4 regions of the Pseudomonas sp. WC2 genome follow, and region 4 is predicted to be linked to each of the others. Evidence: riboswitches for the same ligand, from Rfam matches in the RefSeq annotation. Region 4 holds a riboswitch; each other region holds the start of a gene.

Region 1 (7,855 bases), on a different contig from region 4:
CTGCATTGCCTACTGCAAGCCGGGCGAAGAAAAACCGGAAGACAAGGCGCTGGGGCTAAAAAGCTTCACCGCTTATATCGACTCGTTCAGCGAAGCGTTTCTGGATGATGCGGTTGTCGACTACGCCACCGACCGCATGGGCGGCCAGCTGACCATCAAGGCGCCGAACGCCAAAGTGCCGATGGTCAACGCCGATAGCCCGGTCAACGAGCGCATCAACTACTACCTGCAAACCGAAATCAACCCGGGGCTGGCCAGCCACGGCGGTCAGGTCAGCCTGATCGATGTGGTTGAAGACGGCATCGCCGTGCTGCAATTCGGTGGCGGTTGCCAGGGCTGCGGCCAAGCCGACGTGACCTTGAAGGAAGGCATCGAGCGCACCCTGCTTGAGCGTATTCCGGAGCTCAAGGGCGTCCGCGACGTCACCGACCACACGCAGAAAGAAAACGCCTACTACTAAGGTGTTCGCTGCGGACATAAAAACGGCGCCCCGTGAGCGCCGTTTTTTTATGGGTAAATTTTGCCTAAGCCTTCGCGAGCAAGCTCGCTCGCGAAAAGGCCTTCATGGCCGATAAATGTGAGCATGCCCGGCGCGATACAACGATGACTCGCTAAACACCTCACTGCCCAACACCCGCCCAACCAGAATCAACGCCGTACGCCGAAACCCTTTGGCCTCGACCTTCCCGGCGATATCAGCCAGCGTCCCTACCACCCAATCCTGATCCGGCCATGTCGCCCGGTGAATCACCGCAATCGGGCAATCCGCGCCGTAATGCGGCACCAGTTCGGCCAGAATCTTATCCAGATGATTGACCCCCAAATGAATCGCCATGGTCGCTCCATGCTGCGCCAGACTGCCGAGTCCTTCACCCGCCGGCATCGCGGTTTTATCGGCATAACGGGTCAGAATCACGCTTTGCGAAACGTCCGGCAACGTCAGTTCGGCGCCCAGCAGCGCTGCACACGCTGCGGTGGCGGTCACACCCGGGACGATTTCAAAGGCAATCCCAAGTTCACGCAAATGACGAATCTGCTCGCCAATCGCGCCATACAGACTCGGATCGCCGGAATGCACCCGTGCCACATCCTGGCCCTTGGCGTGCGCGGTTTTGATCAAATCGATGATTTGCTCCAGATGCAATTCAGCGCTGTTGACCACGGTCTCGGCCTGATGACCTTCGAGTACCGCCGCTGGCACCAATGAGCCTGCATAAATGATCACCGGACAACTGCGGATCAACCGCTGGCCTTTGACAGTGATCAATTCCGGGTCGCCGGGGCCGGCGCCGATGAAGTAGACGGTCATCGTTGAATCCTTTGAAAAAGCGGCTCGGCAATCCCTACAGATGAAGATTGCTCATGATCGATGGCGGGGATTATCGGGATTTTAAGCAGCGCCAGCCAATGCCAGGGTCGCCTGAGCGTATTTTTGCCTGGAAATCAGCAGTTTCGCGGGGGCTTGAATCAGCTGTTCGGCCAGTGCCAGTGCGGCACTTTCGGCGACGCCGTAGCAACCCGTACGCTCAAAAGCGATCTGCGAATGGTGACTGAGCCTGAGCTGATAATTGGCCAGTTCCTCGCTGCTGAAGTATTGCAAGGGCAGGGCCAGTTGCTCGGCGAGCTCTTGCAAACCCGGCTCGTCACGCTTCAGATCGATACTGGCCAGCGCCTTGACTGCCGCCAGTTCGATACGATGGGCCTGCAACGCTTGATCAAGCAACGCGCGCAGCGTGCTGGCCGGGCAGCCGCGCTGGCAGCCTAGGCCGACGACAAAGGTCGGCGCTGCGCGGTCATGGGTCATGCGTGATATTGACCATCGCTTTTGCGGCGGAACAACCAAGCGCTGATCAGGCCGAGAGCCAGCCAGAACGCCACGTTGGTCAGCTGCGAAGCGATTTTGAACTGAGCTTCCAGAGCTTCCGGAGCGAGCATCGAGTGCACTTCCGGTTGCGGTGCGCCGATCACGTGCGGCACGGCAAGAATCGCCACGCCGAGAATCTTCATCAGCCAGTGACGGCTGAACGCGATCAACGACAGTCCGACCGCAGTCGAAGCGGCCGTGCCGATCCACCACATCTGACGCGAGGCCAGATCCGCAGCGGCTGTGCCCGGCAATTCAGGCGGCAGGCCCAGGGTCGGCGCGAGGACGAACGTGGCGTAACCGGCCAGACCCCAGAGCAAACCTTGCGAGGTTTTGGTCGGTGCGCGCAGGGTATAGAGGCCAGCGAGCATCAGGGCGAAACCCACGGCCACCACCAGATTGCCACCGGTGGTCGAGACAACGCGCTGCCAGCCATCTTCCGGCTCCCAGGCTTCGGCATCGTGCGTATGCGCGGCGGTGCCGGCGGCGTGCTCATGAACCTCGGCAACAGGTTCGGCTTTCTCGAAGGTTTCCGCTTGCAGAATCAGCGGCGAGACCCAGAAGCTTTGCAGCAGAGTGAGGAGCAGGGCGGCCAGCAGACCGGTGAAACCTGCGGTTTGCGCGATACGCTTGATCATGTCGGCAGGTCTCAATGGCACGGGAACGCGGCGCTGTGGCGGGTATCGTGGGCGGCGTTGTGCACCGCTTCGATGTGCGAGAAACCGGCGAAATAGACCAGGCTGGCGCCGAGAATCGACGCGAAGATCGCGGCGGTCAGGCGTTGGCTCAATGTGGCCGTGCTGGCGATTTTGTCCGTGTTGCTGCCGGTGCTGCTGATGATCGACATGGCGCTTCCCTCTGGAGTGTCAGCGGGTGATCTAGAGCGCATGAAAACCCCGGCGTGACGAGCACGCAGGGGTTCGAACAGCGCCCGCCCACCGCGGGTTTGTTATGTTCAGCGACGCACGATGCGCACTGTGTGTTGCGGGCCGGTCTCCGGGCTCACGAGGGGGTGGCGTCAGGCCGACCTGCAAGCGTCACCTTCCCATGCCTTACTGGCACAGTGGTTTTGACGCTTCGCTCGCTTACCGTTGCGGGGGCAGCACCGGACTGACATGGGCTTGAGTAAAGCACATGATTCACCGGTTTCCCGTTTCACCCTGTGAAGGGCACCCGTAACAAGGTGTGTAGGAGAGCATGGCTCGGGGATTTTAGTCAATTTTGTGGCTGGATCCGTTGCTGCGGTAAACGGATATGCCCCCAATCCAACATTGACCCATAAGCAAGCCATGCGTAGCCTTGCGCCTTCGAGGTTCTTCGGCCCACGCCGAAGCTAAGAAGGGAACGCGGTCAATGCCGCGGCTGCCCCCGCAACTGTGAACGGTGATGTTCGCTGCCACGCCACTGCCAGCTCAACTGATGAGCCAGCGGGAAGGCGCAGCCAACGCCAGGCCCCACGCCTGAACACCGTCAGCCAGGAGACCTGCCTCGTCACAGATTCTCACTACAACCGGGCGGGGTGATCCGGTGGCGAACGCTTCCGGCGCGCACGCGCGTTGCCGGTTCTCGTCCCGTATGCCCGCCGCTTGCCAAAGGGCATACCGATGAAAACACTGGCCAAACTCCCCGTCACCATCGTTACCGGCTTCCTCGGCTCGGGCAAAACCACCTTGCTGCGCCACATGCTCGACAACGCTCAGGGCCGTCGCATCGCGGTGATCGTCAACGAGTTCGGCGAGTTGGGCATCGACGGTGAAATCCTCAAGCAATGCACCATCGGTTGCACCGAAGAAGAAGCCACTGGCCGTGTTTACGAATTGGCCAACGGCTGCCTGTGCTGCACGGTTCAGGAAGAATTCTTCCCGGTGATGCGCGAATTGGTCGCGCGTCGCGGCGACCTCGACCACATCCTCATCGAAACCTCGGGCCTGGCCCTGCCAAAACCGCTGGTACAAGCTTTCCAGTGGCCGGAAATCCGCAGTGCCTGCACCGTTGACGCAGTGATCACCGTGGTCGACAGCCCGGCCGTGGCGGCCGGCACCTTCGCGGCATTCCCGGATCAGGTCGATGCGCAACGCAAACTCGACCCGAACCTCGACCACGAATCGCCGCTGCACGAGCTGTTCGCCGACCAACTGGCCAGCGCCGACCTGGTCATCCTCAACAAAGCCGACCAGACCAGCCCGGAAGACCTCGCTCGCGTGCGCGCTGAAGTCGCCGAAGAGCTGCCGCCAGCGGTGAAAATCATCGAAGCCAGCAACGGTCGTCTGCCGCTGGACGTGTTGATCGGCCTCGGCGCCGGTTCAGAAGAGCACATCGACAGCCGTCACAGCCATCACGATCACCACCACGGTGAAGGCGATGACGACCACGATGACCACGATCACGACGCTTTCGATTCGATCTCGATCGAACTGCCGCAAGCTGACGAAAGCCTGCTGCTCGACGCGCTGACGCAACTGGTGGTCCAGCACGGCATCCTCCGTGTCAAAGGTTTCGCCGCCATCCCGAACAAGCCAATGCGTCTGCTGATTCAGGGCGTGGGCACGCGTTTCGACAAGCATTTCGACCGTCAGTGGGGCGCCGATGAAGCGCGCGTGACGCGTCTGGTGTTGATCGGTCAGGAACTCGACGCCGCACAACTCGAAGCGCAACTGCGCGCCGCGCTCAGCGTTTAAGCCATGCACCTGCTCAGGACCCAGCCCGGCGGTTTCGTCTCGGATGACAATATTGCCGACCTTGGACAAACCCCCGCCGAGCTGGTGATCCTGTGCAGCGGCGACTCCAGTCTCGCGCTGCTCGCCGAGGCTGCGCAGCAGTTGCCGGAGGATTATCCGAGCCTGCGTCTGGCCAATCCGATGCAGGTGCAGAATCACGCTTCGGTCGATCTGTACGTCGACGAAGTGCTGCGTCACGCCAAGGTAATTCTGATTTCCCTGCACGGCGGCATCGCTTATTGGCGGTATGGCGTCGAGCGTTTGATCGAGTTGGCCGACCGCGGTGTGCAGGTGATTCTGGTGCCGGGCGACGACCGTCCCGATCCGGAGCTCAGCGACTTGAGCACGGTCAATGCCGAGGATCGCGACCGGCTCTGGCAGTTCTTGCGTCAGGGCGGCATGGGCAATGCGCTGGATTTCTTCCGATGCATGGCCAGCCGTTGGCTCGACCGCGATTACCCGTGGGCCGAGCCTCAAGCATTGCCGCGCACGGCGATTTACCACCCGAACAAACCCACCGCCGCACTGAGTGACTGGCAAGCCGAATGGCTGCCTGAGCAACCGGTCGCGGCGGTGCTGTTTTATCGCTCACACCTGCAAGCGGCGAACACGGCGTTTATCGATGTTTTCTGCCAGCGCCTGCAAGCGGCGGGGCTCAATCCGCTGCCGATCGCGGTGGCCAGTCTGAAAGAGCCCAGCTGCCTGTCAGTGGTGGAGGATTGGCTGGACGAAGTCGAGGCGGGGGTAATCCTCAATACCACCGGTTTCGCTCAATCCAGTCCCGAGGCGCCGCATCTGCGCCCGTTTCGTCGCAATATTCCGGTGATTCAGGCGATCTGCGCGCAGGACAACGAGCCCGGCTGGCGCGACAGCGAGCAGGGCCTTGGCCCGCGTGACCTGGCGATGCACATTGCCTTGCCGGAACTCGACGGGCGCATCATCAGCCGGCCGATCAGTTTCAAGGATCTGGCCTGGCGCAGCGAGCGCAGTCAGTCCGATGTGGTCTGCTACCGCGCCCAGCCTGAGCGCATGGATTTTGTCGCTGAACTAGCGCGACGCTGGATTGATCTGGCGCGGGTGCCGAACGGCGAAAAACGCATTGCGCTGATTCTGGCCAACTACCCGACCCGCGACGGACGCATCGGCAACGGTGTCGGTCTCGACACGCCGGCAGCAGCGCTGAATATCCTCCGCGCGTTGCAAACCGAGGGCTATCCGATCAGCGCAGAGTTGCCCAACAGCGGCACCGAGTTGATCCAGCAATTGCTCGGTGGCGTCAGCAACGACCTCGACACCATTGACCTGCGCCCGTGCCAGCAAAGCCTGGCGATGGACGATTATTTAGCGATGTTCAACGCGCTGCCCGAAGCCAATCGTGCGGCGGTGGTCGAACGTTGGGGCGCGCCGCAAAACGATCCGATGTGCCGCGACGGTCGCATGATGATCGCCGGGCTGCGCTTCGGTCTGACCTTCGTCGGCATTCAGCCGGCGCGCGGTTATCAGGTTGATCCGAGTGCGGTCTATCACGACCCGGATCTGGTCCCGCCGCACGCTTATCTGGCGTTCTATTTCTGGTTGCGCAACACCTACGGCGCCCACGGCGTGATCCACGTCGGCAAACACGGCAACCTCGAATGGTTGCCGGGCAAAGGCGTCGGCCTTTCGGAAAACTGCTGGCCGGACGCGCTGCTCGGGCCGCTGCCGAATATTTACCCGTTTATCGTCAACGATCCGGGCGAGGGCGCCCAGGCCAAACGGCGCACGCAAGCGGTGATCATCGACCACTTGATGCCGCCGCTGACCCGCGCTGAAAACTACGGGCCGTTGCGCAATCTGGAACTGTTGGCCGACGAATATTACGAGGCGCAACTGCTCGATCCGCGCCGTGCCCGTGAGTTGCAGCGCGATATTCTGCAACTGGTGCGTGACACACAGATCGATCGGGAACTGCAGCTTGATGCCGCGCTGGACAGCGACGCCGATGCGGCGATCTGGCTACCGCGTCTGGATACCTATTTGTGTGATCTGAAGGAATCGCAGATCCGCGATGGCTTGCACATCTTCGGTGAGTCGCCGAGCGGGCGCTTGCGCATCGATACGTTGCTGGCGCTGCTGCGGATTCCGCGTGGCGACGGCAAAGGCGCGCAGTCGAGTCTGCTGCGGGCGCTGGCCAAGGCGTTTGAACTGGGTTTCGATCCGCTCGACTGCGGGCTGGCCGACCCATGGAACGGCCCGCGCCCGGCAGAGCTGCAAGCGCAAAGCGAGGAAACCTGGCGCACTGCCGGTGATACCCGCGAACGTCTCGAACTCTTCGCTACTCACTTAATCTTCGAATCACTACAAATTCCCTGTGGGAGCGAGCCCGCTCGCGAAACCGGTGTGTCAGGTAAATCAATATCGACTGAAAAAACGCCTTCGCGAGCAGGCTCGCTCCCACAGGGGGCGGGGTGGCTTGATGTTAACGCGATCATCCAGTCACTGCGCGACGTCGTCGCCCCACGTCTCGACGCCTGCGGCCCCGCTGAAATGCGCGGTCTGCTCGACGCCCTCGGTGGTCGCTTTGTTCCCGCCGGCCCCAGCGGCGCGCCCAGCCGTGGCCGCCTCGACGTCTTGCCTACCGGGCGCAACTTCTACTCGGTCGACGTGCGCAATCTGCCGACTACGACGGCGTGGCGCATCGGTTTCCAGTCCGCCACGTTGATCCTCGAACGTCACCTGCAAGACCACGGCGATCACCTGCGCCAGCTCGGATTATCGGTGTGGGGCACCGCCACCATGCGCACCGGCGGTGATGACATCGCTCAGGCCATGGCGTTGATGGGCGTGCGTCCCGTGTGGGCCACCGGCAGTCAGCGCGTGGATGATTTCGAGATTCTGCCGTTGAGCCTGCTCGACCGCCCGCGTGTCGATGTGACGCTGCGGGTTTCCGGGTTCTTCCGCGATGCGTTCGCCAATCTGATTCGCCTGTTCGATGCTGCCGTGCAAGCCGTAGCGGCGCTCGACGAGCCGGACGATCTCAACCCATTGGCCGCCAAAGTTCGCGCCGAGCGCGAGGCGCTGCTGCAATCGGGCCTCGATGAAGACTCCGCGCGACGTCAGGCCGGTTGGCGCATCTTCGGCGCCAAACCTGGCGCTTACGGTGCCGGCGTGCAGGGCGCGATCGATGGGCGTTTGTGGCAAAGCCGTGAGGATCTCGCCGAGGTTTATCTGAACTGGGGCGCTTACGCCTATGGCGGTTCGGATGAAGGCACGGCGGCCCGCGAGCAATTCGTCC
Region 2 (7,855 bases), on a different contig from region 4:
CCACGCGATAACCTTTGGCGCGGCCAACCAGTGCCAGCCCCAGACCGGTGTTGCCGGCGGTGGCTTCGACAATCGTGCCACCCGGTTGCAAGCGACCATCGCGCTCAGCGGCGTCGATCATCGCCAGACCGATGCGGTCCTTGATCGAACCGCCGGGGTTTTGCGATTCCAGTTTGAGAAACAGCGTACATGGCCCGGTATCGAAACGGGTCACCTGAACCAGCGGAGTGTTGCCTATCAGCCCAAGCACGGCAGGGCGTGATTCCTTTGACATTTCTTCACCTCTTTGTGGTGTTGATCGCGTTCCATTCGCGGGGAAAAGACTCGCGTGCAACATAGGCTCAGACACCCTCTGTCGCAACCATTAGTCCGTTCGAAATACAGCCAATTCGATCTAACGATAGAACGAAATCGGAGGCGTGCAGGGCTCGGTTTGTATGCGTTTATATCGAGGCGCCATTGAGTATCCAAAGGGCGTCTTCGGCGATGGCAATGGCTTGATCTGTGGAGAGATTTCCTGCAGCGAAAACGGGACCGAAGGTAAGGTTGGTAGTGCTGGCGATAGCGGTGTGCCGAGATTGTTGGCATCCCATAGGGAGCCGTTGTTAAGGTGGTCAGCCGCAATCAAGGTGTTTGCCGTTTCATGACTCATCAACCGACCATTAAGGCCGTGTCCGAGGCAGATATTGCTGAGGTATTGGATTTCGCTCTCAAGGCCCGTGCCGAACTTTTCCCTAAGCTCAGCGCTGCGGGCACGCCTGACGATCTGGCGCGTTTTGCCGAGGTTTATCTCCACGGGCAGGGGCGTTTTCTGATTGCTCGTCATGACGGACAGATCGTTGCCTCGATCGGCTATCTGCCCTATGACCGACGCTTCCCGCACCTTGGCTATCCCGACCGCAAAGTGGTGGAAGTCGTGCGTCTGTTCGTCCTGCCATCGCAGCGGCGTTCGGGGTTGGCTGGTGCGTTGTATCGATCACTCGAAGAGTACGCGCGCGCCGACGGTGTCGAGGTGGTCTATTTACACACGCATCCATTCTTGCCGGGTGCCATCGCGTTTTGGCAGCGGCAGGGCTTCTCGATTACTGATGTCGACTCTGACCCGGTGTGGCAGACCACGCACATGCACAAGAGCATCAATGAAAACGCAGGATCTGCGCGCCATCAAACGGGTCCGTCAGGTAATGCGCCCTGACCCCGAAAGTATCTTGTAGTCGCGCAGGCGTCAGCACCTCCAGCGGCTTGCCCAGAGCAACCAGTCGCCCGCGCTCCAGCACCGCCAGTCGATCACAGTTGAGCGCCTGATTGAGATCATGCAAGGCGATCAGCGTGGTCACCGGCAGCGTTCGCACCACGTTGAGAATGCTCAATTGATGCTGAATGTCGAGGTGATTGGCGGGCTCGTCCAACAACAGCATCTGCGGTCGCTGAGCCAGTGCCCGAGCAATGTGAACGCGCTGGCGTTCACCGCCGGACAAACTGCGCCAGAGACGATTGCGCAGGTGCAGGGCGTCCACATCGATCAGCGCCTGCTCGACGATGGCATCGTCCGCCGCTGACCACGGTTGCAGCGCCGACAGCCACGGTGTGCGCCCCAGCGCCACGGCGTCGAACACGCGGATGCCGTCGTCGGTGTCGGCCTGTTGCTCGACCACCGCGAGGGTTTGCGCAATGCGTCGGCGGGGCATTTTACCCAGACGCTGACCGTCAATAAGCACCTCGCCAGCGCTCGGTTCGCGCAGCCCGGCGAGCAGTTTCAGCAGCGTCGATTTGCCCGAGCCATTCGGTCCGACAATGCCGAGGGTTTCGCCACGCCGGACCTCAAGCCTGACGCCGTTGAGCAGTTCGGCGCCGCGCACCTTGAAGCTCAATCCGCTACAACTCAGGACGCTGTTCATCGCGCGGACCTGCGGCCAACCAGAATCAAGGCAAATACTGGCGCGCCGACCAGCGCCGTGATCACCCCGACCGGAATCACTTGACCCTTGATCAACGTGCGCGACAACACGTCCGCGGCAATCAGAAACACCGCTCCACCCAAGGCACTGGCCGGCAACAGTCGGCCATGGCCGGTGCCGAGCAACAGGCGCGCGGCGTGGGGAATCACCAGACCGACAAAGCCGATCGAGCCGACAATCGACACCATCACCGCCGTCACCAGCGCCGCGCAACCGATCAGCAGAATCTGCACGCGCCGCACTGCAATGCCCAGCGATGCCGCCGAATCCGCACCAAAGGTAAACGCATCCAGTGCGCGCCGATGCCACAGACACACCGCCAGCCCCAACAAAGCCGCCGGCACCGCCAGCCACACCGACGGCCAACGCACGCCGCCGAGATTGCCGAGCAGCCAGAACATGATCCCGCGCGCCTGTTCGGAGCTGGCCGAGCGGGTGATCAGAAATGCGGTCAATGCGTTGAACAGCTGCGAACCGGCGATGCCGGCGAGAATGATTTGCCCGGTGCCGCTGGCCGAACCACTGACCCGCGCCAGCAGAATCACCAGCACGAACGCCATCACGGCGCCGGCGAAGGCGCCGACCGACAGCGAGATAACGCCAGCGCCGACGCCGAGCAACGCGACCATCACCGCCCCGGTCGAGGCGCCCGCGGAGATCCCCAGAAGATACGGGTCGGCCAGCGGGTTGCGCAGCAGCGACTGCAAAATCACTCCGCACGTTGCGAGCCCGGCGCCGCAGGCCGCGGCGACCAGCGCGCGGGTCAGGCGATAGTTCCAGACAATGCCTTCGTCGATGGGGTCGAGCACATGTCCGGCGCCCCACAGTTTGTTGGCCAGCACTTGCAGGACGATGCTCGGTTCAATCGAGGTTTCACCAATGGCCACGCCGGCGATCAGTGCCACCGAGAGGATCGCCAACGCCAGCAGTACTCGGATCAATCGCTGAGTCATTTCGACAGGTCATAGCCGTTGATGGCCGTGGCCAGTTGTTCCAGACCATCGAACATGCGCAGGCTGGCCTGCATCGCCATGGCATCAAGAATGATGATGCGGTTGTTTTTCACCGCGTCCATGTTGCGTGTCACCGGGTCGCTGCGCAGGAACGCGAGTTTCTTTTCATAGTCGTCAGCGGGGAAGCGGCGGCGATCCATGCGCGCGATCACCAGAAAGGTCGGGTTGGCCTTGGCAATGGTTTCCCAGCCCACGGTCGGCCATTCTTCGTCGGACTTCACAACGTTGCGCACGCCGAGGGTGCTGAGCATGAAATCGGGAATGCCTTTGTGCCCGGCCACAAATGGCTCGATGTCCATTTCGGCGCTGGAGAACCAGACCAATGCGCTGGCGTCCTTCAACTGTTTGCCTTGGGCGGTGGCGATGGATTTGGCGAGGCTGGCCTTGAGCTGGCCATTGAGCTGTTGACCGCGATCCTGCACATCGAAGATTTGCGCCAGTTGGCTCACGCTTTTGTAAATGCTGTCGATGCTGAAGGGCGCCAGCCGCGTGCCGTCGGCACCGACCAGATTGTCCTTGGCCTCGCAATCGGAGGGCAGCAGGTAGGTGGGGATTTTCAGTTCATGAAACTGCTCCCGAGTGCCGACCGCGCCTTGCGGACCGACCATCCATTCCAGCTCCACGGCAACCAGTTCCGGGCGCTTGCCGATGACTGCTTCGAAGCTCGGTTCGTTATCCGCCAGGCGTTCGATCTTGTCGTTCTGCGCCTTGTATTTATCCAGCACATTGTTGAACCACAGCGAAGTGCCGACGACTTTATCCGCCAGACCCATGGCGTAGAGCATTTCCGTGCCGGCCTGGCCGATGGTCACCGTACGTGCTGGGGCGTGCTGAAAAGTCAGCGTGCTGCCGCAGTTCTCAAGCGTCAGGGGATAGACCGTCGGTGCCGCATGAGCCAAGGCGCAAAGACTCAGACCGGTGATGAGGGTAGCAACGCGAGGCAGCAGCATGGGGCAGTCTCCAAGGGTTCCGTACGGGGCGGGGGGGTACGGATTGGAAACACACCTTCGAACGCGGTCAGGGAAACCTGCGCAAGGCCGGCATTTGATCAAAGACGCGCGGCACGATGTCCTTCCCGGACACCCCGCCGGTTAGTCAGTCACTGTGCCGGCAGGTCTCCTGACTGATGCGTCATCGCCGCGCTCCGGCCTTCCCGGGATTCACCCAGTGGCAGTCGTGGAGCAGGCTCAGCACCTACAGTTGCGGGGGCAGTTCCGATTGATGCTGTGCAAGCATTTCGGATTCCCTATTAATCCCGTGTGGAAACCGGCGGCGGCATGGTAGTCGATCAGGCCGCTGAAGGGGAGACGAATCTGTCGGGACGAGGATTAATGGCGGTTCATCAACCCGAGCAATACGCCCAGGCGCAGGCCCGGTTCAGACGGCGCCATCTGCGCGATGCCGAAGACTTTGAAGGCGGCCAGCATCAGCACCAGGCCGGCGGGCAGAATGCTTTGGCGATAGGGTTGCAGGCCGGCAATTTTGAGCTGTTGGACGTTGCTCACCTTCAGCAGAAGCAGCGACAGGCGCAGCAGTCCGCCGTAGGTAATGCCGTCCTGGCCGTAGTCATTGAGCCGATTGGCCTTGAGCGAAGGTGTGACTGTCATGACACTGTCATGATTCAGCGCCTATGCTGAGGTCAATACATCGCGTGTTCTTAAAGTTTCTGCTGCCAGTTTTGGCAGCTTTTTTTTGCCTGGGATTTGAGCGAGACCGCTGATCGTTCCCATGCTCCGCGTGGGAACGGCTCTAGGGACGCTCCGCGTCCAGTGACGCGGAGCGTCACGGGCTGCATTCCCACGCAGAGCGTGGGAACGATCAGGTGTCAGCAGGCTTGCGGGGTTTCGCCGCGCGCCAGGCGTGCGTTGATGTCGTCGATGACTTCAGGCAGCTCGGCAATGGTGTCGATCAAGTAATGCGGACGCGATGGCGCGAACATCTTGCCGATGCGCTCACGTTCTTCCGCGAGACGATCCGACGGCAACGCTTTGAACTGTTCGTAGGTCAATCCGAGCGCATTCCCCGAGCAAGTCAACGCCACCGTCCACATCCCCGCGCTACGCCCTTCAAGAATCCCCGGCCAGGTGTCATCAACCTTGACGCACGCGGCCACATCATCGATGCCCAAGGCAATCACGTTGGCCAACGACTGCGCCGGATACGGCCGGCCATTGGGCACTTCATCGGTGGCGACGACATGGTCAGCGACATAACCATTCTCTCGCGCCAGCTCGACAACCTTGGCCATCACCACCGCCGGATACCCGGAGCACGAACCAATCTTCAAACCCTTGTCGCGCAACGCCGCAATCGCTTCGAACGCACCGGGAATCACCGCCGAATGCAGGGCGATCTTCTCGATCTGCAACGGCATGAAGCGTTCGTAGATCGCTGTCACATCGTCGTCACTCGGCAAGCGATCAAACGCGGCGCGATAACGCTCGGCGATCTGCGGCAGGTTGCACAACGTGCGGATGTGATCCCATTTGCCCATGCCCATCGGGCCGCGCGCTTCCTCCAGCGATACCGCGACGCCGAACTCGGCAAAGGCTTCGACGAAAATCTGCGTCGGCGCAAATGAGCCGAAATCGACAACGGTGCCGGCCCAGTCAAGGATCGCGGCTTGCAGGTGAGTCGGTTGTTGGTACTGCATGGTCAATCTCCGTTTTCAGGTAAGCGTTGGCCGTCCCTCAAGGCAGGGGTCGGCGGTGGGCGTCAGGGGTGATCAATTCATGGGCGGCGCTGAGTCGAACAGTTCGGCAATCACCGGTCGGTTGCGACGGATGCCAAGACAACACAGGTGGTATTCGATGAAGAACGGGTGATCGACAAAAGTGATCGGCGTGGTGCCGGGCGTTTCGGCGTACTCGACCGCCGAGACAAACCCGATGCCGATGCCTTTGACGATCGCATGCACGATGGCTTCGCGGCTGTTCAGTTGCATGACGCGATTGAGTTCGATGTCGAGGCGCTTGCAGCTTTCTTCGACCAGTTGCCGGGTGCGCGCACTTTGCTCGCGCATCACCCATTTCTCGCGGCTGATTTCGCTGATGTGAACCTGCGACTGGCTGGCCCACGGATGGTCATCGCGCACCACGGCAATAATCGGATAGCGGTGATATAGCCGCGTGTGGAAGCGCTCATCGAATTCCGACAACGCCAGAATCGCCACGTCGATATCGAAGTTGAACAACCGCGCAAGGGTTTCCTTTTCCGAGGAAAACGAGGTTTCCAACTCGATGTCCGGATGGCGCTGCATCAGCTCGTAGGTCAGGTTCATCGCAATCGGCGGCGACACCGCACCCAGGCGCAGCATGCCGTTTTTACGTTGCTTGAAGCTCTGCAGCAGTTGCACAGCCTCATCTTCCTGGCCGAACAGGCCTTGAGTGATCGCGTAGAGTTTGTGCCCGGCAGCGCTCATCTCGATGTAGCGCCCGCGCCGATGGAACAGTTCGACCGAGAAGGTTTTTTCCAGCGCGTTGACCTGCTCGCTGACGGTCGGCTGGCCGACGCTGAGGTATTCCGCCGCGAGGGTAAAACTGCCGGTCTTGGCCACCGCATGAAACGAACGCAACCACTTGTGATACTGGTACATGCAAGCCCCGTCAGCGTCGGATGAACAATGCCACCGCCGCGCTGCACAGGCAGGCACTGGTGACCACTATGAAGATGAGAGACGTGTTTGCCGTGGTGTCAAGCAAACGACCAATCATCGGCTCAGCCAGACCGGCAAACAGATAGGAGGAAAAATTCATGATCCCGGTCGCGGTGCCGGCGCGTTTGGCACCGACCAGATCCGGGCACAGCGCCCAGAAACTCGAGGCCGGGCCGTAGACGAAGAAGCCGCAAAGGAACAGCGCCACCAGGCCGATCACGCTCTGGGGCGGCAGGCTCCACATCCACAAACTCGTCGCGGCGCCAAGGAACATGTAGAGCATGATCGCCAGATAACGCTTGGAGCCGAACAGCTTGTCCGACACCCAGCCATTGCTCAACGCGCCAACCGCCATGCCGACGGGGAGGGCGACGGTGATCCATTTCGGATCGACCATGCTGTCGCCGCTTTTCCAGTTGGCGCCGAGAAAGTGCACCGGCACCCAGACGATCAAGCCGTAGCGCGCCGCGTTCTGAAAGCCCAGTGACAGCGCGGCGATCAGCAGGCGCGGATTCTTCAGAACGGCTTTATAGCGTTGCGCCGAGGTCTCGACTTCGCCATGCGCGGCTTCCTGATGTTTGTCGTCAGCGTTGGCCACGCCGGTATCGCCTACCGGTTCGAAGCCCAGATCCTGCGGCCGTTCACGGGCGACTAGATAGAAAATGATCCCGCCGGCCAGCATCAGCAGCACCGGCAAACGGAAGATCCAGCGCCATTCCAGTTGCAGCACTTCAAGCACGACGATGGAGGTAACGTACGACAGAATCGACGCGCAACCGGCGGCGAAGGTGTAAAAGCCATAGACCTTGCCGCGTTCACCCGCCGCCCACCAATTGGCAATCAGCCGACCGCCCGGCGCCCAGCCCAAGGCCTGGAAGTATCCGTTGACGCCCCACGGCAGGATCAGACTGGTGAAACCGCCGGCAAAACTGGTCACCCAGTTCGCCGCGCAAGACAGCACTGCGCCGAGGGTCATGATGCGCCGGCCACCGAACTTATCGGCGAGGTTGCCGTTGATCGCCTGACCAATCGCATAAGCCCAAAGCATCGCGGCGGAGGCCCAGCCGAGGGTTTCCTTGCTCAAGCCGAATTCAGCCTGAATCCCCGGAATGGCGAAACCGAAGGTCTGCCGCCCGGTGTAGAAAAACAGGTAACAGAACATCGCTGCCAGCAGCATGCGCCACTGCGCGACCCGGAACGAGGCAGAGCGTACGGCGAGACCAGGCATT
Region 3 (7,855 bases), on a different contig from region 4:
TGGCGCCGCAGATGCTCGACTGGCTGCAGCACACAGCACTGCCGTGGGCGCAGGCGAAACTGGGCCTTTCTGAGGGGTTCTGGAAGTTCGATAAGGTCAAAGCGGCCATCAGCGAACACATGGGCCAGACCACTGATATCGTCAGTGTGGTGTTGAGTCAGGCGACGGCTTCGAGTCTGGCGCTGATCGGCTGGCTGGCGAATCTGGTGCTGATCCCGGTCGTGAGTTTCTACTTGCTGCGCGACTGGGACGTGATGATGGCCAAGATCCGCAGCCTGCTGCCGCGTGATCGTGAGGCAACCATCGTATCGCTGGCCGGCGAATGTCATGAGGTGCTGGGCGCATTTGTTCGCGGTCAGTTGCTGGTGATGGTCGCACTCGGAGTGATCTATGCCGCGGGCTTGATGATCGTCGGCCTCGAGCTGGGTCTGTTGATCGGCCTGATCGCGGGTCTGGCGGCGATCGTGCCGTACATGGGCTTCGTGATCGGGATTGGCGCGGCGCTGATTGCCGGGCTGTTCCAGTTCGGTGGCGATCTTTATCCAATGGCTGGGATTGTTGCGGTATTCATGGTCGGTCAGGCGCTGGAAGGCATGGTGCTCACGCCATTGCTGGTGGGCGACCGGATCGGTCTGCATCCGGTGGCCGTGATTTTTGCGATTCTGGCCGGCGGCGAGCTGTTCGGGTTTACCGGTGTCTTGCTGGCGTTGCCAGTGGCCGCAGTGATCATGGTGTTGGTGCGCCATGTCCACGACTTGTACAAGGATTCCGAGATTTATAGTGGTGCGGACGAGCCTGAGTTGTAATCGGCTGGGCAGCCCGGCGGGAGCCGGGTTGGCCCGTGTCCTGCAGGTGCTGGCGCCAAAGAAACTGTCATAAAACCAGTACGTTAACGCAAACCTTTGATTTTGCTTGGACTCTGTCGCATTGTGCGCTCAGCTTCACGGGTATAAACTTCGCAAACTTTACACAGAGGCCACTAACGGTTCCTTGAGAACTGTTCAGTCAGCATGAAACCGATTCAGCTGCCCCTAGGTGTGCGTCTGCGTGACGACGCCACCTTCATCAACTACTACCCAGGCGCCAATGCCGCTGCACTCGGCTATGTCGAGCGTCTATGCGAAGCCGACGCCGGCTGGACAGAAAGTCTGATCTATCTGTGGGGCAAGCACGGCGTAGGGCGCACGCATCTGTTGCAGGCAGCCTGCTTGCGCTTCGAACAGATGGGCGAACCGGCGGTGTATCTGCCGCTGGCCGAGTTGATGGATCGCGGTGTTGAAATCCTCGACAACCTTGAGCAGTACGAACTGGTTTGCCTGGATGATTTGCAGGTGATTGCCGGCAAGGCTGACTGGGAAGAGGCAATGTTTCATCTGTTCAACCGTCTGCGTGACAGCGGTCGGCGTCTGCTGATCGCCGCGTCCACTTCTCCGCGTGAACTGCCGGTCAAACTGGCCGACTTGAAATCCCGCCTGACCATGGCGCTGATTTTCCAGATGCGCCCACTTTCCGATGAAGACAAACTGCGTGCCTTGCAATTGCGCGCGTCACGTCGTGGTCTGCACCTGACCGATGAAGTCGGGCACTTTATTTTGACCCGTGGCACCCGCAGCATGAGCGCGCTGTTTGATCTGCTTGAGCAGCTCGATCAGGCCTCTTTGCAAGCGCAACGCAAGCTGACCATTCCCTTCCTGAAGGAAACGCTGGGCTGGTAACGGCGGGGCTTTCAGAGCTTTTCGGCATATTTCAGGCGCCAGAAAATCCGCTTTCCTGCACGTTGCGCAGGCCGCGTCTCGACTCAAATGGGCTTAAGCGCTTAGATGTAAACGAGAAACCGAGAAGTCACAAAAAGATCGATTGAATTTGCAAATGAGGCTGATAGCGGGCATAGTCTCGCCTTCTTTACAACTATCAACCACGGTCGTGCCCATGCTAAAGCGCTTCGCACCCCTCGTGCCTCTCGCATTTGTTACCCTGTTGTTTGGTTGCGCTGCTCATTCTCCAGTTCAAGAGCAGTCTCAACAGGTTAAAAATTCTGCTACTGCCCAGTCTTCCGTTATTTATCAGGAAGAGCTGGACACCGAAAAAGAACTCAACGAATTCAACGGCAAGAAGCCTTATCAGCTTCCTGTTCTGGCCGACAGCATCCTCGAACGCGGCATGTCTCTTATCGGTACCCGTTACCGTTTTGGCGGTACCTCTGAAGCCGGTTTCGATTGCAGCGGTTTCATCGGTTATCTTTTCCGCGAAGAAGCCGGCATGAACCTGCCACGCTCGACGCGCGAAATGATCAACGTCGATGCGCCGCTGGTTTCGCGCGGTAACCTCGAGCCGGGCGATCTGCTGTTCTTCGCTACCAACGGTCGTCGCGGTCGTGTCAGCCACGCCGGGATCTACCTGGGTGACAACCAGTTCATTCACTCCAGCAGTCGTCGCAGCGGCGGTGTTCGCATCGACAGCCTGGGTGACAGCTACTGGAGCAAGACTTTCATCGAAGCGAAACGCGCATTGGCAAACGCTCCGACTGTGGTCACCGCTCGCAAGTAATTCCCCCGATGTCGCTGCGTTCGCGGCGACAATCAGGCTTTCGGTAACGGAGTAGACCTATACTTTACAAGGTTAAGTTAAAGTCTTACTTGAAGTTTGTCGTATAGCCGCTAGAATCCTGAAACTAGTTTGATGGCAAACCGCCTGCGTGCTCCGCAGGCGGTTTTGTTTCTGTCCTTTCGGCAGAGAAAGCCGCAGCCAGATCAGGATGTTCTGCTTATGACCATGTCGGCCCGCCTCGCAATAATGTTCTTCGCAGCGCTGCTCAGCGGCTGCGCCAGCCGTACTCCGCCGCCTGCGCCGGTGGTGCGCGCCCCGGTCGTGTTCGGCCCTTCGCAATCCTTCTCGCCTGCTGCTGAAGACGTGCTGTTCCGCGCGCTCGGGTTGGTGGGCACGCCTTATCGCTGGGGCGGCAATACGCCGGACTCGGGATTCGATTGCAGTGGTCTGATCGGTTTCGTCTACCGCGATGCGGCGGGGATCTCCCTGCCACGATCAACGCGCGAGATGATCGTCATGCAGGCGCCGAATGTCGGCAAGGAAGGTTTGCAAACCGGCGACCTGATCTTCTTCGCCACTAATGGCGGCTCGCAAGTCAGTCATGCGGGGATCTACGTCGGCGAAGGGCGCTTCGTGCATGCGCCGGCCACGGGTGGCACGGTGAAGCTGGACAGCCTGTCGAAGGCGTATTGGCAGAAGGCTTACCTGAGTGCCAAGCGCGTATTGCAGCCAGAGCATCTGGCGCATAACCCGTAATTCAAACTACTCAGAAATCCACTGTGGGAGCTAGCTGTACTAGCTCCCACAGTGTTTTGTGCCAGGCAATAAGTTATTTGGTGGCCGACACTCGCCACACTTTATTGCCCACATCATCCGCCACCAGCAATCCACCTTGGGGGTCGATCACCACGCCTACCGGGCGGCCCAGCGCGTTCTCGTCCTTGTCGAGGAATCCGGTCAGTACATCCACCGGTGTACCGCTCGGTTTGCCGCCGGTAAACGGCACGAAAATCACTTTGTAGCCACTGTGCGGTTTGCGGTTCCACGAGCCGTGCTGGCCGATGAAGGCGCCTTCCTTGAATTGCGCTGGCAAGGTGTTGCCTTCGGCGAAGGTCAGACCAAGCGACGCGGTGTGCGGGCCGACCGCGTAATCCGGGGCGATGGCCTTGGCCACCAGGTCGAGATTTTGCGGTTCGACGCGCACATCCACATGTTGGCCGTAGTAGCTGAACGGCCAGCCATAGAAACCACCGTCCTTGACCGAGGTGATGTAGTCCGGCACCAGATCGCTGCCGATTTCGTCACGCTCGTTGACCGCTGTCCACAGCGCGCCGCTGGTGGGCTCCCACGCCAAGCCGTTCGGGTTGCGGATGCCTGAGGCGAAGATCCGGTGATTGCCGGTCGCCCGATCCACTTCCCAAATCGCTGCGCGACCTTCTTCTTTATCCAGACCATTTTCGCCCACGTTGCTGTTCGAGCCGACAGTCACATACAGCTTGTTGCCGTCCTTGCTGGCGATAACGTTTTTGGTCCAGTGATGGTTCAGCGTGCCGCCGGGCAGATCGGTCACCTTGATCGGCTGCGTCTTGATCTCGGTCGCGCCGGGCTCGTAATGGAAGCGCAACAGTCGATCGGTGTCGGCGACGTACAAATCATTGCCGACCAGGGTCATGCCGAAGGGCGAGTTGAGGTTTTGCAGAAATACCGTGCGGGTTTCGGCCACGCCATCGTGGTCGGCATCGCGCAGCAGGGTGATGCGATTCGGGCTCGGCACGCCGGCGCCGGCCTTGCCCATGACGGTCTTCATGACCCAGCCCTTGATGCCTTTGCTGTCGTCGGGTTTCGGCGGAGCGTTGGTTTCAGCCACCAGTACGTCACCGTTCGGCAGCACGTAGAGCCAGCGCGGATGGTCGAGGCCTTCGGCGAAGGCGGCGACTTGCGTGCCGGCCGCTGCCGTTGGTTTGGCGCCCTCGGGCCAGCCGACCGCCGGGGCGATGTTCACCGTCGGGATCAGGGTTTTGTTTGGTTCGGGCAACTTCGGGGACGGACCGGTGCCGTCGGAGACTTGCAGGCTGGAGGATTCACCGCAGGCGGCAAGTCCTCCGGCGAAGGCGATGACAAAAACGAGCTGGGGCTTGCGCATTGCTGATCTTCCCTATGAATGCATTCTTAATCATAGAGGAGGGCGCAAGCCCGATGGTTCAACTGCTTAGCCGCGTGCTTCCTTGAACAGCACGGCAATGCCGGGGTGATAGTTGCCCGCTTCGCTGCGCAATTTTCGGTAGGCGTAGGGGAAATACCAGGCAACCGCGCAGGTGTGTTCCTTTTGCAGGTCATCAACCATGTCCTGCAGCTCTTCAGGGCTGGCGCTGTGTTGGGCTTTTTGCGGGGCGACAAACAGGCAGCCGAGCTTAAGGTCGCTGGCGAAGCTGATGCGTTTGGCATCGCTGGTGATGTCGAGGAGGGCTTGGGTCAGGTTGAGATTGTTGACCCGAGGCCAGCGCTGTGTGGCCTGGATATACACCCGATCTTCGGCGCCGGCGATGAACAGATCCGCGCGGGCATTGCGCTCGCCTTCTTCATTCTGTTTGCGCGTGGCAGTGTCGTTCAGGGTGACCAGCTCGGCCATCCAGGCGGCTGCCGAGAGCAATCCGAGATTGGCTTTCTCGTCATGCCAGTAAGGGGTGTCGCTGTCGCCGCGCACGGCGTTGTAGCGGTCGATACAGTCAAACCAGCGTTCAAGCATCGGGCGCAGGAATTCCAGGCGCGGGTTGCTGATGATCATGCCTTGCATCGTCATCATCCTTATTGTTGTAGTGGCTTTTCGGGAAAAGCATGGCTCTTTGATATCATTTGTATCGGCATGGCACAAGATTGGCGGCAGATAATTGATCGACGGCAGTTATTCGCCCGCTGGCCGCCTCTTTAATTGACGCTCCACCCCCAACCCTCTAACCTTCGCGGCTTGTTTCAGGTGCTCTGTGGCTGCGGTCGACAGAGTGAAACAGGGAAGCCGGTGAGGCTTGTCTTCAAGCGAAGAACGATCACGATCCCGGCGCTGCCCCCGCAACGGTAAATGAGTAAAAGCTGCGTCGAATGCCACTGCTTAAAGCGGGAAGGCGCGCAGTCAGGCAGACGCCGCTCATGAGCCCGGAGACCGGCCTGATCCATCCAGCGGCATCACGGTGGGCGATGCCAGGCTTTTTGCCGTCTATTCTTTTGCCTGCCCGCCGTTATCCAGCCCCAACGGAGAGCTCCCCCATGACTGATTCCCCCGAGCGCGACGAACGCCACCTGGCGCGTATGCAGCGCAAAAAAGCCGTGATCGACGAACGCATCGCCAACTCGCCTGACGAGTGCGGCCTGGTGCTGGTGCTGACCGGTAACGGCAAAGGCAAAAGCAGCTCGGCGTTCGGTATGCTCGCCCGCGCCATGGGCCATGGCATGCAGTGCGGCGTGGTGCAGTTCATCAAGGGCCGCAACAGCACCGGCGAAGAGTTGTTCTTCCGCCGCTTCCCCGAGCAAGTGCGCTTCCACGTGATGGGCGAGGGCTTCACCTGGGAAACCCAGGACCGTCAGCGCGACATCGCCGCCGCCGAAGCCGCGTGGGCCGTGTCCCGTGAGTTGCTGCGTGATCCGTCGATCGGTCTGGTGGTGCTCGATGAGTTGAACATCGCCCTCAAGCACGGCTACCTCGATCTCGATCAGGTGCTCAGCGATCTGCAGGCCCGTCCGCCGATGCAGCACGTGATCGTCACCGGTCGCGCGGCGAAGCCGGAAATGATCGAAATGGGCGACACGGTCACCGAAATGGGCATGCTCAAACACGCCTTCCAGGCAGGCATCAAAGCGCAGAAAGGCGTCGAACTTTGAATCAACCACGTCACTGCCCGGCGGTACTCATTGCCGCGCCGGCTTCCGGTCAGGGCAAGACCACCGTCACCGCCGCACTCGCTCGTTTGCATCGCAATCAGGGGCGCAAGGTGCGCGTGTTCAAATGCGGCCCGGATTTTCTCGACCCGATGATCCTCGAGCGCGCCAGCGGTGCGCCGGTGTATCAACTGGATATGTGGATGGTCGGCGAGCAGGAAAGTCGTCGGCTGTTGTGGGAAGCCGCCGCCGAGGCGGATCTGATTCTGATCGAAGGCGTGATGGGTCTGTTCGACGGTACGCCGTCCAGCGCCGATCTGGCTCGGCACTTCGGTGTGCCGGTGCTCGGTGTGATCGACGGCACTGCCATGGCGCAGACCTTTGGGGCGTTGGCGTTGGGTTTGGCGAAGTATCAGCCGGATCTGCCGTTTGCCGGTGTGTTGGCCAACCGCGTTGGCACTCTGCGCCATGCGCAACTGCTCGAAGGCAGTCTCACCGAAGGTCTGCGCTGGTACGGCGCGTTGTCTCGCGAGACCGGCATCGAACTGCCGAGTCGCCATCTCGGCCTGGTCCAGGCCAGCGAATTGAATGATCTCGATGTGCGTCTCGACGCTGCCGCCGATGCCCTCGCCAGCAGTTGCGAGGTAGCGCTGCCACCGGCCGTGGAATTCGCCGCGCCTGACGTCATCGCCGTCGAGCCGCTGTTGAAGAATGTGCGAATCGCCGTCGCCCGGGATGAGGCGTTTGCCTTCACCTACGGCGCGAGCCTCGATCTGTTGCGCGCGATGGGTGCCGAGTTGAGCTTCTTCTCGCCAATCCGCGACACGCAATTGCCGGAGGCGGACAGTCTGTATTTGCCCGGCGGGTATCCGGAATTGCATCACGTGGCGTTGTCACAGAACACGTCGATGGTTGCGGCGATCCGAGCGCATCATGCAGCGGGCAAACCGTTGCTCGCTGAGTGTGGCGGGATGCTGTATCTGCTCGGTTCGTTGACGGATGTTGAAGGCACTCGCGCCGAGTTGGTCGGGTTGCTCAAGGGCGACGCGGTGATGCAAAAGCGTCTGGCGGCGTTGGCGTTGCAAGCGGTGGATCTGCCGGAAGGATCGTTGCGTGGGCACACGTATCATCATTCGCTGACGACTACCGAACTGGCGCCGATTGCGCGGGGTTTGAGCCCGAATGGCGGGCGCGGGGCCGAGGCGGTTTATCGTGAGGGGCGGATGACGGCTTCTTACGTGCACTTTTATTTTCCGTCGAATCCTGTGGCTGTCGCTGCACTGTTTCTGCCTGATCCTGAGGGCGCCTTCGCGAGCAGGCTCGCTCCCACATTGGATCACCTAACCCCTGTGGGAGCGAGCCTGCTCGCGAAAGGGCCATGACCGACAACGCATTCTCCGAGGCCGAACGCGAAGCGGTGTATCGGGCCATCGCCGAA
Region 4 (7,855 bases):
AACCGTCCCGGACCCCATACTCGAAGCGCCCGACGACATCATCCTGCGAGTGACGGCCACGGCGATTTGCGGTTCTGACCTGCACCTGTATCGCGGCAAGATTCCGACCGTCGAGCACGGTGATATTTTCGGCCATGAGTTCATGGGCGTGGTCGAGGAAACCGGTTCGGCAGTGACGGCGGTACAGCGCGGCGACCGCGTGGTGATTCCGTTCGTGATTGCTTGCGGTGATTGTTTTTTCTGCCAGCAAGAACTCTATGCAGCTTGCGAAACAACCAACAGCGGCCCCGGCGGCGCGATGAATAAAAAGATCATTCCGCCGCCCGCAGCGTTGTTCGGCTACAGCCGCATGTACGGCGGCATTCCCGGTGGCCAAGCCGAACTGGTGCGCGTACCCAAAGCCAATACCGGCCCGTTCAAGGTGCCCGGGACGCTGTCTGACGAGAAGGTGTTGTTCCTCTCCGACATCTTGCCTACCGCTTGGCAAGCGGTGATCAATGCCGGTATCGGCCAGGGCTCAAGCGTTGCCATCTACGGCGCAGGGCCTGTTGGTTTGCTCAGTGCCGCGTGCGCCAAGATGCTCGGTGCCGAGCGGATTTTCATGGTCGATCACCACCCGTACCGGCTCGATTATGCGCAACGCACTTACGGCGTGATCCCGATCAACTTCGATGACGACGATGACCCGGCAGACACCATTATTCGCCAGACGCCCGGCAGTCGCGGCGTGGACGCGGTGATCGATGCGGTAGGCTTTGAGGCCAAGGGCAGCACCACGGAAACCATTCTCGCCAAGCTCAAGCTCGAGGGCAGCAGCGGCAAGGCGTTGCGCCAGTGCATTGCAGCCGTGCGTCGCGGCGGCGTAGTCAGCGTGCCGGGCGTGTACTCGGGGTTCATTCATGGATTTCTGTTTGGCGATGCCTTCGATAAAGGCCTGACGTTCAAGATGGGCCAGACCCATGTGCAGCGCTATTTGCCGGAATTGCTCGACTACATCGAGACCGGACGGCTACAGCCCGAAGCGATCATCACCCACCGGATGTCGCTAGAGCAGGTCGCCGAGGGTTATCGGATCTTCGACAAGAAAGAGGAAAACTGCCGCAAGGTCATCCTGACCCCAGGCAGCAGTGATGTGCCGCTGGCGCAAATGGAAGAAATGCCGCCCTTGGTGCCCGCCTGAATAACCTGATCGGGCGGGGCTTTGCCGAGTGCAAGCCCCGCGCCGACAGGCTTTACGCCGAACGCTGACTGATGTGTTTCGGACCTGCCAAGGCCCAGGCGATCAAGCCAAACAGCGGCACAAACACGATCAACACGATCCACACACCCTTATTGCTCGATTTCCCTTCGCTCTTGCGCACCCGATTGATGGCCCAAAGTTCGATTAGCAGAAGAACTGCCGCCAGTACGATCCACACGGTTTCGATTTGCATTGGCTACCTCCTGTTGGTCTGTGCGTTAGGTGGCGTGAGCGGCGGCGGGTTCATTTCTTTTTATCCAGCACGCTTAGCTTTCGGGCCAGATCCAGCGCCACACGACCGCTGTTGACGGTCGGCAGCAGGTGGGTGAAGGGAATGTCGATCAAGCGGTTTTCGCGCACGGCGCGCAGCTGCGAGAGCACCGGGTCGTGTTTCAGCAGATAACGCTTGCGGCTGGCGGGCGACCAGTCGGCGTCGGCCAGCAGAATCACGTCCGGGTCGCTGGCCAGCAGGGTTTCGCTGCTGACGGTGACGCGATACTGGTTTATCTCGGCGAACACATTGCGCGCGCCAGCGGCGGCCAACAGCGTGGTGACGTAACCGCGCTGGCCTTCTGAATCGAGGCCTTTGACTTCACTGTCGAGATAGAACACCGACAGCGGTTTGCCAGGCGCGGCCAGTGCCTGGGCGCGGGCGAGATCGGCGTCCAGCGCCTCGCTCAATTGCCGTGCCTGGGGCTGTTTGTGCAGCAGTTTGCCGAGGGTCAGCAGGTCATTGCGCACATGGGCGAAGTAATCCAGTGAATGCCCGTTGCAGGCGGATTCCAGCAGATACGAACCCACGCCATTGCGCGCCAGTCCCGAGCGCGAGGTCACGCCATCACCAAACGCCGTGGCAAACCCGCCAATCACCAGATCCGGCTTCTGCGCATACAGCACTTCGCTGGCCGGGTATTGCCGGGCGATCACCGGCACGCCGAAATACTCCGATGGCCGCTGACCGGCCTCGGTGTCATCCAGATACGCCACGCCCACCAACGACGAACCGGCGCCCAACGCCAGCACCAGATCAGCGGCATGCTGATTCAGCGCGACGATGCGCGAAGGCCGCGCGACGCTCCAGGTTTCGCCGCAGTTGCGATAACTGTCGGCCAGCACTGGCGATGAACAGAGCAGGGCGCCGATCCAGCATACGAGCGATCTCATGGCCGCGCCTTGATCAGCAGATCTTCGACCACTTCACCGCCGAGCAGATGCTGCTCGACCAATCGCTGCACATCTTCGTCGCTGTGCACGCCATACCAGCAGGCGTCCGGATACACCGTCAGCACCGGGCCGAGGTTGCACGGAAACTGACAGTGCGTGCGCGTCAGCAACACACCGCCGGGGGTTTCGATGCGATCGTGCGCCAGCAAATGCCGGCGCAACGTCTTCCATAACTGTTGGGCGCCGCGCTGGGTGCAGCGCGGGCCGGTACAGATGAACACGTGGCGCGCATGCTCGGGCACATGCGACCAGTCCGGGTGCGTGTCGACACCGTCGACGGTTTGGATGTCACTCATCAGAAGCGGTACGTGTAACGTACTTCGGAGGTGAATGGCCGGCCAAGGTTGTCGACGTTGCTCGAGCGGCTGGTGACGTAATCGCGGTCGAACAGGTTTTCGACCAACAGGCTCACGCGGTGCTGATGGGCATGGTCGAGGTAGCGATAGGCGTCGGCATCGACCACCGAATAGTGGCCGTATTCGACGTGTTTCGAGCTGATCACGTCGCGGATATAGCGGATCGCACCGCCGGCGCCCCACATGCGCGTCTCCGACTCGTAGCCGACCCGCGAACGGGCGAAGAAGCTTGGAATGTCATTGATCGTCACGCCGTCGCGGGACTCGGTGAGGTTGCGGGTCATGTCCGCTTGCAGGCTCCATTGATCGTTGAGCGCGAGTTTGGCGTCGGCCTCGAAACCGCGCATCTGGATCTGGCCCTGACCGTTGACCCACTGGATATCGTCGAGGGTGATCAGGTCGTCGATCTTGCGTTTGAACAAGGTCACGCTGGCGCTGAACTCACGGTCGAGCAGCAGGCCTTTGTAATCGACACCGAGTTCGGCGTTGCGGCTTTTCTCCGGTTTGAGGTTGCGATTGCCGATCTCGTCGCCCGGCTCGTTGACGAACAGTTGCTCGGCGTTCGGCAGTTTGTACGCCGTGCCGTACTGGCCGCGCAGGGCCCAATGGTCGTTGAGGTCATACAGCGAAGTGAGCATGCCGACCGTGGCGCTATCACCGCCGCCCATGGCTTCATGACGGACGCCGATGCTCGGGTGCCAGTCGGGCAGGGCGTCGATTTGCGGGCGCAGTTGCGTGTAAACGGCGTGCGCTTCGGCCTTGTCGTTGTCGATGATCAGCACATCGTCCTGACCCTTGAACCATTGGTTGTCCGTACCGAACACCAGCACATGCCCGCCGGACAATTCAGCTTTGCCTTCGGCCTGCACGCCCCAATCGGTGAAGCCCCAATAGTCGTTGTGGTTGATGACTTTGGTGCCACCGCCCTCGACGTTGTTGATCCGGGTGTAGCGCGTGTCCCAATCGTTGATGTGGCCTTTGACGAAGTAGCTCAGGCGCTCGTTGACGTTCTGTTCGAAGGTCGCCGTGGCGATCTGCTGTACGCGGTCGTTGGTGGTTTTGTGGTTGTCGACCGGGCGAGCGAAATCGAGGTTGGCGTCGGCATACTGGTAGAACAATTCCAGCCGCGAATCATCGCCGAACGACTGGATCGCCTTGCCGCCAAACGTGGTGACTTCGTAGGCGCGGTTCTTCTCGCTGACGTTTTTCAGGTCGCTGTTGCGATAGGGCTGGTAGCCATCGGAGACGTTGTGGCTGACGTACGCCAGCAAGCCGAGATCGCCGAAGCCATTGCTGAAAATGTTCTCGACCCGCGCATCTTCAGTGGTGCCGCCAAACGTATCGACGCCGACGTTCACCTCACCGGCGCCTTTGCGCGATTGCGGGCTGCGGGTGACGATGTTGATCACGCCGGAGACGGCTTGCGTGCCGAACAACAGACTCTGCCCGCCCTTGAGCACTTCGATGCGTTCGATGGCGTTGGCCGGCAGGGTGTCCAGGTACAGACCGCCGTACAGACGGTTATTCAGGCGCACGCCGTCGAGCAGGATCAGCGTGTCGTCATTGCGTCCGCCCAATAGCGAATAGGTGCCGTAGTCGAACGGGCCGTTTTTCGGCGCGACATACAGGCCGGGAATGAACATCTGCATCACGCGGCTGACGTCAGCGCTGGGGCCGGCGCGTTCGATCTGCTCGCGACTGACGATCTCGACTTTGCTGCCGTAGTGCGCCATATCGGCGACGGTGGTGGACTCCACTGACGGCGCGGAAACGATTTGCTGATTGAGTTCCAGCGGTGCGTCATCGGCCAGCAGAGCAGGGCTGAACAGACAGCTGAACACACAGCTGAACAGAAGGGTTGGAACAGAGGTGTTGAAACGTCGAATCATTGTCTTCTCGAAAAGGATCTTCGCAGAAGAGCATGCAGGAGAAGGCACCGCGCACACGCCGACACCGGCCCATGCCCGCCCACCGCAGGATTTTGCCAAACGAAATTCCAGGCCGGTCTCCGGGCTCGCGCGTATCGAGGCTTTCACCTTCCCATGGCCGTCTGGCCACAGTGGTGTATCGAAAGCATCACGCGCATACCGTTGCGGGGGCAGCACCGGACTCGTTCAAACAGAACCTACCGGTTTCCCGTTTCACCCCAAGCACGGCGGCAGGGGGCACCTGAAACAGGCCGGCATCTGAACATTCGACAGACCGTTCGTCAACTTGCCTGCCAGCGCCAGGTCCGCGGAGCGCTGCGACTTTGGAAATAACTACTAAGGTCTATAGCGGTAATCACCGCAATATTTCCGTGGCGCCAACAACGGCCATCCAATAGTGCTGAGGGTTGAACAAGGAGGTTCCGATGACAGGCGCAAGCCACCAATCCTTTCCGGGATTCGCGCCCCATTTCAGGCGTAACGCGTTGCTGTTGGCCGTGGCCAATGCGCTGCTGTTGAGTGAAGCCCAAGCAGCCTGCGGGCCGCTCGCGGCGGGTGCTTATAACGTCTCGCAAACCTGTTTGCCCACTGCCGGTGTCGATGCCTCGATCAGCACTCAAGCGGGCACCACCATCACCACCACCGCAGGCTCTTCGCTGAACAGCCGTGGCAACAACGCCAACACCACGCTGAGCCTCAGCGGCACGACGGTCGACAGCACGCCACCGACAGCGGCCAACGCAGTGTTCGCCAACGTCATCGGCACCACCGGCAATGCGACGCTGACCGTCGACGGCGGCACCAACACGGTCAACATTGGCGGCAGTGGACTGGACGCCTTGGCGATCACCAATGCCAGCACTGGGTTGTCGACGTTTTCGGTGACCTCGGGCACCACGCTGAACATCCTCAACACCGTGGTCGGCAACGAACACGATGGCATCGACGTCAGCGCTAATGGTGGCGGGGCGATCAATCTGAGCCATCAGGGCAGCGGGCAGATCACCTTGCTCGGCGGCAACGGCATCTGGACCAAAGCCACCGGCAGTGGCGAGACCAACGTCAACGTCGGCGCCGGGGTGAGCATTCTGGTCAACAACGATGATGCGTTGTCCGCCGGCCTGCCGATTATCGACGACACGCTGCCGACTGCGGGCATTGGCAACCATGCCGGTGTCCATACACGCGCGGTCAATGGCAACACCACCGTGGTCACCGCCGCCAATGTCCAAGCCATCGGCATGAATGCGTTCGGCGTGTTTACCGAGGGCGGGGCGGGCAATACCAGTCTGACCAACAGCGGCACGCTCAGCACCAGCGGCCTCAACGGTTTCGGGATCCGCGCGTTCTCCAGCGTCGGCAGCATCGACATCGTCAACAGCGGCGCGATCACCACCACCGGCGGCGCCGCGCACGGCATCTACGCCAACGATAACGTCGGCGCCACGGGTTCGATCAGCATTGAAAACAATGCTGCGATCACTGTCGGTGACGCTGCCAATAGCGCCGGTTCGCGGGCGATCTACATCATCAAACGCGGCCCCGGCGATGCCACCATCACCGGCAGCGGCAATCTCACGGTGTTCGGCAACCCCAACACCACACGCGGCTACGGCATCATCGTCAGCGCCGAAAACAACAACGTCCTCATCGATTATTCCGGCAACATTTTTGCCAGCGGTTTTGGCGCTGGCGGTATTCGGGTGGATTCGACGGCGGGCAACGTGCGGGTTGTTTACAGCGGTGATCGCATCGAAACCCTCAACAGCAACGCCAACGGTATTTATGCCTCGACCCAGTCACCGACCGGCACGGTGGACGTGAACGCTGGCGGCACGATCATCACCCACTCCAACGCCGGTTCTGGCGATGGCACCGGGATTGGTTCGTTCGGTATTCAGGCGCTGACGTTGGGCGGCAATGTCAGCGTTGCGTTCACCGGGCCGCTGATCGACGTCAACGGTCAGGGCGCGGCGATTCTGGCGGGTAATGCCTTCAACGGTGGCAGTGGCGTCGGCACGTTGAGTGTCAATAACAGCGGCGAATTGATCGCGCGCGGTGACCAGCAGCGCGGCATTCGCACGCTGACGGTCAGCGGCACTCAAAGCGTGGTCAACAGCGGCGCGATTCAGGCGTTCGGCGCCAGCGACAGTCAGGGGATTCTCGCCCAGGCGTCGGGCGCGGCCAGCGTTCTGGTGAACAACAGCGGGGCGATCACGGCGCGGGGCACGGGCTCGTCGGCGATTGACGCGCTGACCGAGGGCGGCAGCGTCAACGTCAGCAACACCGCGACAATTCAGGGCGGGCGCGCCGACAGCAGCGGGGTTGCCTTGGGCGGCGCGAGCCAGACCTTGAACAACTCAGGGGCGATCAGCGCACTCAGCGATTCGGCGGTGCGTGCCGACGCGACTACACCCGGGACCACGTTCAACCTCAACAACACCGGGCAGATCACCGGTTCGGTCAACGCCGTCAGCGCCTCCAGCACCGTGCTGAACAGCGGCACCTGGACGCTGCGCAACTTCGCCGCCACCAGCGGCAGCGGCACGCGTGACAGCTGGGGCGTGGCGACCAGCAATCTCGGTGTGGCGGGCGACAACCGCATCGACAACAGCGGCACGATTCGTCTGGCTGCGCAGCCAGCGTCCGGCATCGGCAATTTCAGTACCACGGGGGCGTATTTGCCTTTGGGCCAAACCGCCAACACTCCGACATTGGGAGGCGCGGTGCAGGGGCAATTGCTCGGCGTCAACAGCTTCACTAACAGCGGCACACTCGACGTGTCGGGCGGCGGCAGCAGTGTCGGCAATGTGCTGTTGATCAGCGGCGCAAACAGCGCCGGCAGTGATGGCGGCGGGGTGTTCGTGTCCAATGGCGGGCGGCTGGTGCTCAACAGCACTTTAAATGAGGGCGGCACGAACAGCCGCTCCGATATGTTGGTGGTGGACTCGACCCGCACTGCCAGCGGCGGCGCCACCGGGTTGGCGGTGACGAACGTCGGCGGCTTGGGTGAGCTGACTCAGGGCAACGGCATCGCGGTGGTCGAACTGCTGAACAAAACCGACGGCGCCAGCGATCCGAATGCCTTCCGCCTCGCTCGCCGGGTG

The links. A riboswitch is a leader RNA that binds a small molecule or an ion and turns the genes downstream of it on or off. The one in region 4 is predicted to bind cobalamin.
Region 1: it holds a riboswitch for cobalamin, as region 4 does, so the genes downstream of both, ACQ4OE_RS02510 (CbtB domain-containing protein) here and ACQ4OE_RS05095 (TonB-dependent receptor plug domain-containing protein) in region 4, are expected to answer to the same signal.
Region 2: it holds a riboswitch for cobalamin, as region 4 does, so the genes downstream of both, ACQ4OE_RS10045 (ABC transporter substrate-binding protein) here and ACQ4OE_RS05095 (TonB-dependent receptor plug domain-containing protein) in region 4, are expected to answer to the same signal.
Region 3: it holds a riboswitch for cobalamin, as region 4 does, so the genes downstream of both, cobO (cob(I)yrinic acid a,c-diamide adenosyltransferase) here and ACQ4OE_RS05095 (TonB-dependent receptor plug domain-containing protein) in region 4, are expected to answer to the same signal.

Annotation. Positions count from the first base shown of each region.
Region 1 is NZ_JBOBDR010000002.1:106,565-114,419, forward strand. Features, by position in the region: gene nfuA (Fe-S biogenesis protein NfuA) at 1-460, shown strand, start outside; gene cobM (precorrin-4 C(11)-methyltransferase) at 563-1,309, opposite strand; gene ACQ4OE_RS02500 (cobalamin biosynthesis protein) at 1,391-1,804, opposite strand; gene ACQ4OE_RS02505 (CbtA family protein) at 1,801-2,502, opposite strand; gene ACQ4OE_RS02510 (CbtB domain-containing protein) at 2,514-2,711, opposite strand; cobalamin riboswitch at 2,835-3,056, opposite strand; cobalamin riboswitch at 3,158-3,369, shown strand; gene cobW (cobalamin biosynthesis protein CobW) at 3,469-4,542, shown strand; gene cobN (cobaltochelatase subunit CobN) at 4,546-7,855, shown strand, end outside.
Region 2 is NZ_JBOBDR010000006.1:269,382-277,236, forward strand. Features, by position in the region: gene ACQ4OE_RS10025 (pyridoxal-phosphate dependent enzyme) at 1-274, opposite strand, end outside; gene ACQ4OE_RS10030 (GNAT family N-acetyltransferase) at 644-1,195, shown strand; gene ACQ4OE_RS10035 (ABC transporter ATP-binding protein) at 1,137-1,898, opposite strand; gene ACQ4OE_RS10040 (FecCD family ABC transporter permease) at 1,895-2,911, opposite strand; gene ACQ4OE_RS10045 (ABC transporter substrate-binding protein) at 2,908-3,921, opposite strand; cobalamin riboswitch at 4,064-4,257, opposite strand; partial or broken gene ACQ4OE_RS10050 (Ppx/GppA family phosphatase) at 4,300-4,560, opposite strand; gene phnX (phosphonoacetaldehyde hydrolase) at 4,797-5,624, opposite strand; gene ACQ4OE_RS10060 (LysR substrate-binding domain-containing protein) at 5,697-6,566, opposite strand; gene ACQ4OE_RS10065 (MFS transporter) at 6,577-7,855, opposite strand, start outside.
Region 3 is NZ_JBOBDR010000011.1:178,565-186,419, forward strand. Features, by position in the region: gene ACQ4OE_RS15680 (AI-2E family transporter) at 1-806, shown strand, start outside; gene hda (DnaA regulatory inactivator Hda) at 1,011-1,715, shown strand; gene ACQ4OE_RS15690 (C40 family peptidase) at 1,930-2,547, shown strand; gene ACQ4OE_RS15695 (C40 family peptidase) at 2,767-3,303, shown strand; gene ACQ4OE_RS15700 (PQQ-dependent sugar dehydrogenase) at 3,377-4,690, opposite strand; gene ACQ4OE_RS15705 (hypothetical protein) at 4,757-5,341, opposite strand; cobalamin riboswitch at 5,503-5,727, shown strand; gene cobO (cob(I)yrinic acid a,c-diamide adenosyltransferase) at 5,809-6,420, shown strand; gene ACQ4OE_RS15715 (cobyrinate a,c-diamide synthase) at 6,417-7,799, shown strand; gene bluB (5,6-dimethylbenzimidazole synthase) at 7,796-7,855, shown strand, end outside.
Region 4 is NZ_JBOBDR010000003.1:261,866-269,720, reverse strand. Features, by position in the region: gene ACQ4OE_RS05115 (zinc-dependent alcohol dehydrogenase) at 1-1,180, shown strand, start outside; gene ACQ4OE_RS05110 (PLDc N-terminal domain-containing protein) at 1,233-1,433, opposite strand; gene ACQ4OE_RS05105 (ABC transporter substrate-binding protein) at 1,484-2,404, opposite strand; gene ACQ4OE_RS05100 ((2Fe-2S) ferredoxin domain-containing protein) at 2,401-2,760, opposite strand; gene ACQ4OE_RS05095 (TonB-dependent receptor plug domain-containing protein) at 2,760-4,709, opposite strand; cobalamin riboswitch at 4,803-5,008, opposite strand; gene ACQ4OE_RS05090 (autotransporter outer membrane beta-barrel domain-containing protein) at 5,174-7,855, shown strand, end outside.